Regions from separate parts of the Planococcus sp. ANT_H30 genome, predicted to be linked through region 2. Evidence: riboswitches for the same ligand, from Rfam matches in the RefSeq annotation. Region 2 holds a riboswitch; each other region holds the start of a gene.

Region 1 (3,153 bases), on a different contig from region 2:
CTTTGAATTTTTTAATGTCTGAGCCTAACGCTCGCACTTTGCCGTAATAAATGCCGATGCCCCCACCATCTTTACTAAGGCGCGCGATATCCCAGTTGTTTAAGTAAATGCCGTCTAAAGAATCGTCTACCGTATCGATAAAACACGAAGACAATTGCCCAAAACTTTTACCTGCATTCGATAAAGTTGGAGTCGCAACGGTCATATACAAATGACTCATCGCCCAATACGCTTCTTTAACGAGCTCTAATCGACGCTCTTGCGGCTCATTTTGCATTAACGTCATGGCAATAACTAAAAAGCGCTCTTGCGGAAGTTCAAACAACTGCCCTTCATAGTCTTTTGCCAAATAACGATCTGCCAGTAAAAACAAACCGATGTAATTAAATAGCAAATCCCGACTCGGCTCGATTTCTTGACCTATTTCTGTAATCTCTTCTTGAGAATAAGAAGCTAAGAGCTCTTTTGAGTAGATCCCGACTTGTGTTAATGCTTTGATTAACTCATAAAAGTCACCATATTTTTCAGTAGCGGAATAATTGCGGCTGCTTGCGGCTTTCTTATACAAATCACTGACATACAACTCTGCCGCTACGTAAGTCCAGTCTGGCTCGTCCATTGTGATGCGATTTAATGCATAAAGTAAGGATTGCTCGCCTTTTGCTTGTTCAGCGAGTTTTGCTGCTCGCTCTAGTAGCTCGCGCGTATCTAGTCCATAAACCTCAGTTGCTCGCTTGAGCGCTTTTTCTACTGCGTCCATTTCTGTTGTATCTGTTTTCATATTCATATCAGCATAACTCCTTTGCGAATTCGTTCACTTTCATGCGTCGCTGTTTCCGCTCCTGTGCGCTTTTAAATAATTCTTTTTCAGCAGGAGTTTCTGGTATAACACCAACGACCGGTGTCGGTTTGCCGTCACTGTCGACTGCAACCATTGTCAAAATAGCTGTCGTCGTCAAATTTCTATTGCCGGTTTCAATCTGCTGACATTCTGCTTTAACATACACTTCCATCGATGTTCTTCCTGTCGATATTACAACACCTTCTAAGATGAAAATGTCCCCTACTTTAGCGGAAGATAAAAAATTCACCGTATCAATCGAAGCTGTAACGACTGCTTTTCCGCTGTGCCTCATGGCAGTAATAGCGGCAATTTCATCAATATACGCGAGTACGGTTCCACCGAATATCGTTCCTAAATGATTCGTATCAGGTGGCAACACTAATTTTGTTTGAATGGTTCTTGCCACACCTGCTGCTAATGGTTCTGTCATGATTGCATTTCCTCCTTCTATGTAAAACAAAAAAACCCATCCTCTCAGGGAGGATGGGGTGGAAAACGCAGAATAGCGGAGAAAGGCAGCAAAAAATAGCTGCTCGCGCAGAATATCTTCGTTATCCTTCTCAACTCCCGGAGAAGATCATAAACTTAGAACAAAGGCAGGTTTCCTGGCTTGTGCGTCATCCTCTGCTATCTCCTTCCCGTCCATTGGACAGTGGATTGTGATAGCTCGTCAGCACTTACAGTTGCGGGTACAGCTCCGGTATTACCGGATTCCCTTTTAAGCCTTTTCAGGCACCTTTATCAATATTTTCACTACATATAGTTATTTGAATAATAAAAAACACTAAATGTTGTATCTATACACTATAAACCACTTTCATACTTTTAACAAGACTATTTACAAACTCGTGTTAATTAGCCGTCAAATATTGTTTTAACGCTTGTTTTACGGTACTCATTGTCTTTAGTTTGCTAAAGTCTACGCGCACATCGACAGCTTTTAATGCCAGTTCAGGACGAATTCCTGTAAAAATAAGCTGAATGCCTAACAAGCGCATGATTTGATCAATTTTGTATAGAAATTCTGCAACCACATTATCAATATTATAAATCCCTGAAACATCAATAATGAGACAATGCAAATTTTCTCCTTGAACTTTCTGCGGGATAATATCCAGCAGGCGCATACTCCGATCCCCATCGACTGATCCTACAAGTGGCAACACAGCTAGTCCATCAATAATCGGAACAATTGGTGCTGAAATTTCGTTTTTAAGTTGGCGTAAGTCATGCGACATTTTTTTCTGAAGCGTGATATCACGCATAGTGGACTGGATGGCTACCGTTTCTCCGTACTGAACTGGGTAACAATACAATTCAACATCGGCTAAAGTCCCGTCAAAACGTCTAACAGTCGTTTCCATCAACTCTCCAATTGTACGATTTTCCATCCCTTTTTGAATTCGCTTCGTAATTAATTCTTTGTAGTCGTCTGTAAAGACCTCTACTACATCTGCGCCCACAACTTCTTCTTGCTTCGCTTTAAAAAATTCAGCACCTGATTGGTTTATATATAAAACCTTCTGATTTGAATGGATAATTGTTGTTTCGTCAGAATAATTCACAATGTCCTGATACATTTTTTCTTTTTCTGGAATACTCGCTAACGAAGTTGGTGCATTCGGCATATCCCTTCACCCCTTCCGTTTCGGAAACTATCTACATCCTATTTTACACTTTTTCGAGAAAACTTTCAGTGTTAAGTAACACGTAAAAACAGCTGATCTATTCTTAATCCTTTCATCACTTATAAGACAGAAATTTCTTATCGTCCACTAGAAGTTCACATCAAATTAAAAAGAGTTGCCGGTTAAGCAACTCTCTCTACTTTCCTATCTATGCATCGACCCATTCAGAAGCTAGTTCTTTTTCTGTTTTCGGCTCGTCCGCTTTTTTAGTATTTTTGCTGGTATACGGTTTAAAACTCTTCGCTTTGTTGGCACCGGATTTCCAGCGAGTCCATCCTTTTTTGCCAGTTCCCTGACCCGTACCACTTTTCGGTTTCGCTTTTGCTTTGCTCATTTTAATCACTCCATTACTGCTACATTACTGCAACGATGAAGTACATCTTATCACATCAAGCCGTAAAATTAAACAAAATGTTCTTGTTAGACACGGGAAAGCCCTGTTCTCAACAACTTTAATTCTAATTCGTAATTTGCAATAGACTCATCAATCGTTAAGTTTTTAGCGAAATATTCAATCCAATTCCTAACGGTCACCGACATCATAATTTTAAGCAGATGGTATAGTTCTTTGTTTCCAGAAACGTTTAACTTGGTCGTATCGATCAAAAGGCTAATCGCTCG
Region 2 (3,153 bases):
ATGGTCATGTCTTTGAAGAAGAAGGCGCTACATGGTTCCGGTCAACAACATTTGGAGATGACAAAGATCGTGTCTTAATTAAAAATGATGGCACGTATACGTATTTAATGCCGGATATTGCCTACCATGAAGATAAATTGCAACGCGGTTTTGGCAAGCTGATCAACGTTTGGGGTGCTGACCATCACGGTTATATTCCACGGATGAAAGCAGCGATCGAAGCGCTTGGTTATGACCGTGATACACTTGAAGTGAGCATTATTCAAATGGTGCAATTGTACAAAGACGGCGAAAAAATGAAGATGAGTAAACGTACAGGAAAAGCGGTAACGATGCGCGAACTAGTCGAACTAGTTGGACTAGATGCCGTTCGTTATTTCTTCGCGATGCGTTCAGGCGATTCGCATATGGACTTTGATTTGGATTTGGCCGTTTCACAGTCCAACGAAAACCCGGTTTATTACTCGCAATATGCGCATGCTCGTATTAGCTCAATCTTGCGTCAAGCAGAAGAACAAGGTTTACTAGCTTCAGAAGAGCATTTAAACTTGTTGACTTCTGAAAAAGAAATTGATGTTTTGAAAAAAATTGGGGATTTCCCACAAGTCATCGCAGATGCAGCGAAACAACGTGCACCTCACCGTATTACAACGTACATTCAAGAATTGGCGTCAAATTTCCATAGTTTCTACAATGCCAATAAAGTATTAGATGCAGCAAACGCCGAAATGACAAGTGCTCGTTTGGCATTGATCACGGCTGTGAAAACAACGTTAGCGAATGCACTCAAAACAGTCGGCGTCGAAGCTCCTGAAAAAATGTAAGCGAAAGCTAAACGGTTACGTGTATAATGAAACAGAATTAGAACTTAATAGCGATTCATAAAGGTGCTTATGTCTAAGAACATGAGTTAAAAGGGAAGCCGGTTCAACTCCGGCGCGGTCCCGCCACTGTATGTGAGAGGAATTTGCAATATGCCACTGAAGCAATGCTTTGGGAAGGTGCAAACACCAATGATCACAAGCCAGGAGACCTGCCTTTATGACAACACACCCATATGCCTGCGAGGAAAGGCTGGATGCGCATGCTTTTTTATGGCGTCCTTTCAATCCCTCGCAGAACTTTGCGGGGGATTTTGTTTTGTGTCAGTTTTAAGTAGTCCACAAATCAGCGTCCGCCTGCAGCGATTTTTTATAACAAAAACACGACACTCTAGGGGGATTTTAATGATGAACAAGTTTTGGGAGTTTGGAGCAACAGCGGGATTAGCAGCCGTTTTACTAGCAGGATGTGGAGATGCGGCAACACCTGAAGAGGATGTCGAAACACCAGCAGAACCACCGGCAGAAGTAGCGGAAGTTGAATATCCGGTAACCATTACAGATGCAGTCGGAGATGAAATTGTTATTGAAGAAGAGCCAGAAGCTATTGTCTCAATGATTCCATCGAATACAGAAATTGCTTATGAATTAGGATTAGGTGAAAAAATGGTCGGCGTATCCGATTATGATAACTACCCAGAAGAAACAACGGATGTTGAAAAAATTGGGGGACAAGAATTTAATGTAGAAAAAATTATTAGCCTTCAGCCAGACTTAGTACTTGCACACGAATCGGGACTAGGTGTTGGAGATGCTGGATTGCAACAATTACGTGATGCAGGCCTTGACGTATTCGTCGTTCAAAATGCGGCTAGTTTTGAAGAAGTTTACGATTCAATTACAGAAATTGCACAAGCGACAGGAACGATGGAAGCAGCAGAAAAACTAGTTTCAGAAATGGAAGTCCAAGTGGCTGAAATCGAAGAACTGGCAGCAACAATTGAAGAACCCAAAACGGTCTTTTTAGAAGTCGGCAGCCAACCGGACATTTACACAACGGGAAGCGGCACATTCATGGATGAAATGTTGACATTGATTAATGCGGAAAACGTTGCTGGCGAATTAGAAGGATGGGTTATTATGGACCCAGAAGCAATCGTTGCAGCAAATCCGGATGTTATGATCACGACAGAAGGCGATTATGTTGAAGATGCAGTCGGTCAAATTAAAAAACGTGGCGGCTTTGCAGAAGTAACAGCTGTTAAAGAAGATGCCATCTACAGCTTAAATTCGGATATGCTCACTCGTTCAGGACCACGTTTAACTGCAGGACTAATGGAAATGGCACAGGCAGTTTATCCTGATGTTTTCAATGAGTAAACATCTAGTAGCATACAGCGTCTCTCTGCTGATTTTAGTAGGAGCCGTATTGCTCGGGGTGACCGTTGGAACGGTTTCTATTTCACCAGTTGTGCTGTGGAATCCGTCATCAGATGAAGCGGCGGCCAATATTTTATGGAATATTCGCATGCCTCGCGTAATTTTGGCAGGGCTTGTTGGAGCAGCGCTAGCGATTGCGGGTGCTGCGTTCCAAGGGCTTTTAAAAAATCCATTGGCCGATCCTTACACCCTGGGAGTGTCTTCCGGTGCCTCAGTCGGCGCTGTGACGACGCTCTTTTTTGGCATTTCGATACCGTTTTTAGGACCCTTCACCTTACCGGTTATGAGCATGATCGGAGCATTGCTGACGATGTTTGCCGTTATGAGCTTTGCAAAACTGGTGGATCGCTCGATGAAAATGGAAACGGTCATTTTAACTGGAATTATCTTTAGTTCATTTCTTGGATCAATTATTTCTTTAATGATTGCTTTAACAGGAGAAGAGTTACGGCAAATTATCGGGTGGCTGCTCGGCAGTGTGTCTATGCGTGGTTGGCCATATGTTCGAATGGCGTTGCCGTTTGTGTTAATCGGTTCTTTCATATTATGGCTAAAGCGTCGTGAATTAAATGCGATGCTGTTTGGTGAAGAACGCGCGCAGCACTTAGGCGTAGATGTCAAAAAGAGCAAAATGACGATTTTGATTGGGGGATCGGTACTAACAGGAGCGGCTGTTTCGGTTTCTGGAACGATCGGTTTTGTCGGATTGGTCGTTCCGCATATGACCCGTTTATTATGGGGATCGGATCATCGCCACGTTTTGCCTTTGTCGTTTATTAATGGAGCCGCTCTTTTGATCGTTTGTGATTTGGTATCACGAACGATTATCTCACCAACAGAATTGCCAATTGGTGTTATTACGGCGTTTATCGGCGCACCGGTATTTGCCTTT
Region 3 (3,153 bases), on a different contig from region 2:
CTTATGCTTTTCTTAATCCCAACAAAAGCTTTGGATTTGAGTTAAAATAAAAGGAAAGGTTTTTCTTTATCTAACTTGATTTATTACATAGGAGTCATTGGATTTCAGCAATGTTATTATTAGGAGGATATTCATGAATAGTTTTATTGTTATGCAAGGAGAGACCTATCAAGAAGAACGCAACGCAGAGGTTCTTTGGTCACCGAGGGTTGATAAATCGGGGATGATTCCACACTCTTGGAAACGAATGCAGGAGTTAAAAAAAGGCGATATCGTTTTTCATTATGTAAAAGGATTTTTAGTAGCTATTAGTCATGTACGAGAAGATTGTAAACATGGAACCAAACCTAAAAGTACAGACGAGCAGCAGGACAGTACTGAAGAGGCATTTATCGCACGGGCTGTTTATCGCGAATTGGACAATCCGTTATCCATTAAGGCGTTTTTTAGAGAAATAGAGCCTTTACTGCCCGTAAAATACGCGGCATTTCAAGAAGATGCTAGTGGCAATTCAGGTTATTTGTATCCATGCAATGAAGAACTGGCGATGAAATTTTTAGAACTAATTAGCGCCTTAAATATTTTCACCTTGGAAGTCGAACAATTGGAGTTGTCAATGGAAGTGATTAAAAAAACAGAGCATGATCCATTAATCAGCTTGATTGCAGAAGCAGAACTACAAATCAAAACGAAAATGCGTAGAGGTAAAGAACAATTCAGAGAAAGTTTATTGCCGCTTTGGAACGGAGAATGTCCACTTTGTGGAATTGGTATTGACGCTGTGTTGAAAGCGACGCATGCCAAGCCTTGGAAAGACAGCTCAGCTGAAGAACGGCTAGATGCTTTTAATGGCATCTTACTTTGTGCCAACCATGCTGCTTTGTATTCAGCGGGGTTCATCGCATTTACCGGAGGCGGAAGTCTCCGTATTTCGAGTCAAATTCCAGAAGAACATTATCCCACCTACCAATTAAAAAGAGGGATAAAAATACCCGTTTCGCCAGAGCATGCTCTTTATTTAAGATGGCATAAACGAATCGTTTTTGCCGAACTGCCTAAAGTGAAACTGCTGGTCAATCAACAATAATCGTTCGATAAGTATGTCTTTTGTCGTACGACATATGCTACACTAGAAACAAGTGAATAATCATGCAGAAAAAAGGTGCTGATTCGTCAGCATAACAGGGAACTCGGTTAGATTCCGGGGCTGTTTCCGCAACTGTAAGTGCGTATGAAATAAGAAAATGCCACTGTTTAGTGTTACCAACTAAACGGGAAGGTTCTTAAAGTAAAGCGATGCACAAGCCAGGAGACCTACCTTTTTTTGAACGTATTTTTACTCTTCGGAAGATAAGGGAATCATACGGCAACGTTTCTATTTTGACTGCTGAAGTATGTCTCTAAATAGCTATGCCGCCGTCCTCTTTTGAGGGCGGCTTTTTGCTGTTTAGAGAGCGTTCAATGCCGTGATTTTCACCAAACGGAAGTGAGGTGGAATGATGAAAAAAGACATGCGTTATCTTTGTTATCCATTTATGCGGGAATCCGCAGTTACTGTGGATTTTGAAATTAGGACTGATTCGTTGACTACCCGAATCGGAGAAGCCCTGTCATTGACACAAGATATAGAAGCTATACAACGAGATCTGCAGATTTTACAACCTATGGCTTATCATTTGAACGGCTCAGTTCGCGGTAAAATAGCCATTCATGAGGAAGACTTGATTGAGCTAAGTAACATGTATGATTATTATGTAAACTTCACAAAGGATAAAATCGGTAATTTTGTTTTGCCGCAAGGAACACACGCTGCATGCGTCCTGCATGTTTGTCGCAGTGAAGCGAAAAAATCAGTAAGGGCCTTGCACAAAGTGAGTTTAGAAAAAGAAATACCGAACATTCTCTTTGATTACGCCAATTTGTTAGCCAACGTGCTGTTTACGATGGCTGTTTATGTTAATCAGCATCACGGAGTGGAAGAAATCCCGTTCGTCAGCAAGTCCTATCCAACTAGACCTAAAAAGAAAGAAGTGACCAATCAACAATGAAAATTTCCTCATTCAAATACGTAGCTATCGGAGCAGTTGTTTTAACTCTAGGTGCTTGTCAATCAGAAACAACAGAAAAAACAGATGCAGAACCAACGAATAAAGGAGAGGAGCAAGCAAACTATACCGTTACAGATGATTTAGACAACGAGTTGACGTTTGAAAAAGTACCTGAAACAGTTGTCTCACTTATTCCAAGTAATACTGAAATTTTGTATGGCATTGGAGCAGGAGAAAAAGTGATTGGCGCGACTGATTATGATAATTATCCAGCAGAAGCAGCTGAAGTTGAACGTGTTTCAGATTCAGTCGTTTTTAACGCAGAACGCATCATTGAAATGGATCCAGATGTCGTCATCGGTTATTCTACAGGTGCGCCAACCGGTTATGAAGAGTTAGAAGCTGCAGGTATCCAAGTATTTGTTATTGAATCAGCGCAATCTTTTGAAGATGTGTATGGCGACATCGAACAAATTTCGACCGTCATGGGTCTTGAAGACAAAGGGGATACGTTAAATAGCTCAATTCAGCAGCAAATTGAAGAAGTACAAGAAAAAATAGAAGGGGTAGAAGCGAAAAAACAAGTGTTTTTCGAAATCAGTCCTTCGCCCGAAATTTATACAGCAGGTCAAAAAACGTTCCAACAAGAAATACTGAACCATGCCAATGTCGAAAATATCTTTGGTGACCTCGAAGGATGGCCAAAAATTTCAGAAGAAGAAGTCATTACACGAAATCCAGAAATTATCACAACAACGGTTTCTTATACGGAAGATCCAATCGGGGAGATCAAAGCACGTGAAGGCTGGAGCGATATCGAAGCGATTCAAAACGATCAAGTCTTTTTCTTGGATTCTGATATCACATCACGCCCTGGACCGCGCATTGGTGACGCTGTGGAATTAGTAGCTAAAACAATTTACCCAGATTTATTTAACTAAAACACAAAAACTCCTCGCCTTAAAAGCGAGGAGTTTTTTTATGCAGTAAAACATGCCTGAAATCATAGCGTTATTTCAAGCTATCTGGATCTATTCCGAACTCCCTTTTTAATACGTTCCTCTTATCGGCTGGAGACAGCTCGATTTTTGTTTTTTGTCCATTT

The links. Region 2 has a riboswitch for cobalamin ahead of FQ085_RS03885 (ABC transporter substrate-binding protein). Riboswitches for the same ligand answer to the same signal wherever they lie in the genome.
Region 1: it holds a riboswitch for cobalamin, as region 2 does, so the genes downstream of both, FQ085_RS16780 (acyl-CoA thioesterase) here and FQ085_RS03885 (ABC transporter substrate-binding protein) in region 2, are expected to answer to the same signal.
Region 3: it holds a riboswitch for cobalamin, as region 2 does, so the genes downstream of both, FQ085_RS15725 (ATP:cob(I)alamin adenosyltransferase) here and FQ085_RS03885 (ABC transporter substrate-binding protein) in region 2, are expected to answer to the same signal.

Annotation. Positions count from the first base shown of each region.
Region 1 covers NZ_VOBJ01000012.1:24,994-28,146, reverse strand. The annotation lists gene FQ085_RS16785 (ribonucleoside-diphosphate reductase subunit alpha) at 1-787, opposite strand, end outside; gene FQ085_RS16780 (acyl-CoA thioesterase) at 789-1,274, opposite strand; cobalamin riboswitch at 1,423-1,599, opposite strand; gene FQ085_RS16775 (PAS domain S-box protein) at 1,696-2,472, opposite strand; gene FQ085_RS16770 (DUF3934 family protein) at 2,681-2,866, opposite strand; gene FQ085_RS16765 (TetR/AcrR family transcriptional regulator) at 2,953-3,153, opposite strand, start outside.
Region 2 covers NZ_VOBJ01000001.1:830,763-833,915, reverse strand. The annotation lists gene argS (arginine--tRNA ligase) at 1-824, shown strand, start outside; cobalamin riboswitch at 869-1,055, shown strand; gene FQ085_RS03885 (ABC transporter substrate-binding protein) at 1,230-2,201, shown strand; gene FQ085_RS03880 (FecCD family ABC transporter permease) at 2,185-3,153, shown strand, end outside.
Region 3 covers NZ_VOBJ01000010.1:5,790-8,942, forward strand. The annotation lists gene FQ085_RS15720 (HNH endonuclease) at 134-1,087, shown strand; cobalamin riboswitch at 1,143-1,336, shown strand; gene FQ085_RS15725 (ATP:cob(I)alamin adenosyltransferase) at 1,500-2,048, shown strand; gene FQ085_RS15730 (ABC transporter substrate-binding protein) at 2,045-2,989, shown strand; gene FQ085_RS15735 (arylamine N-acetyltransferase family protein) at 3,060-3,153, opposite strand, start outside.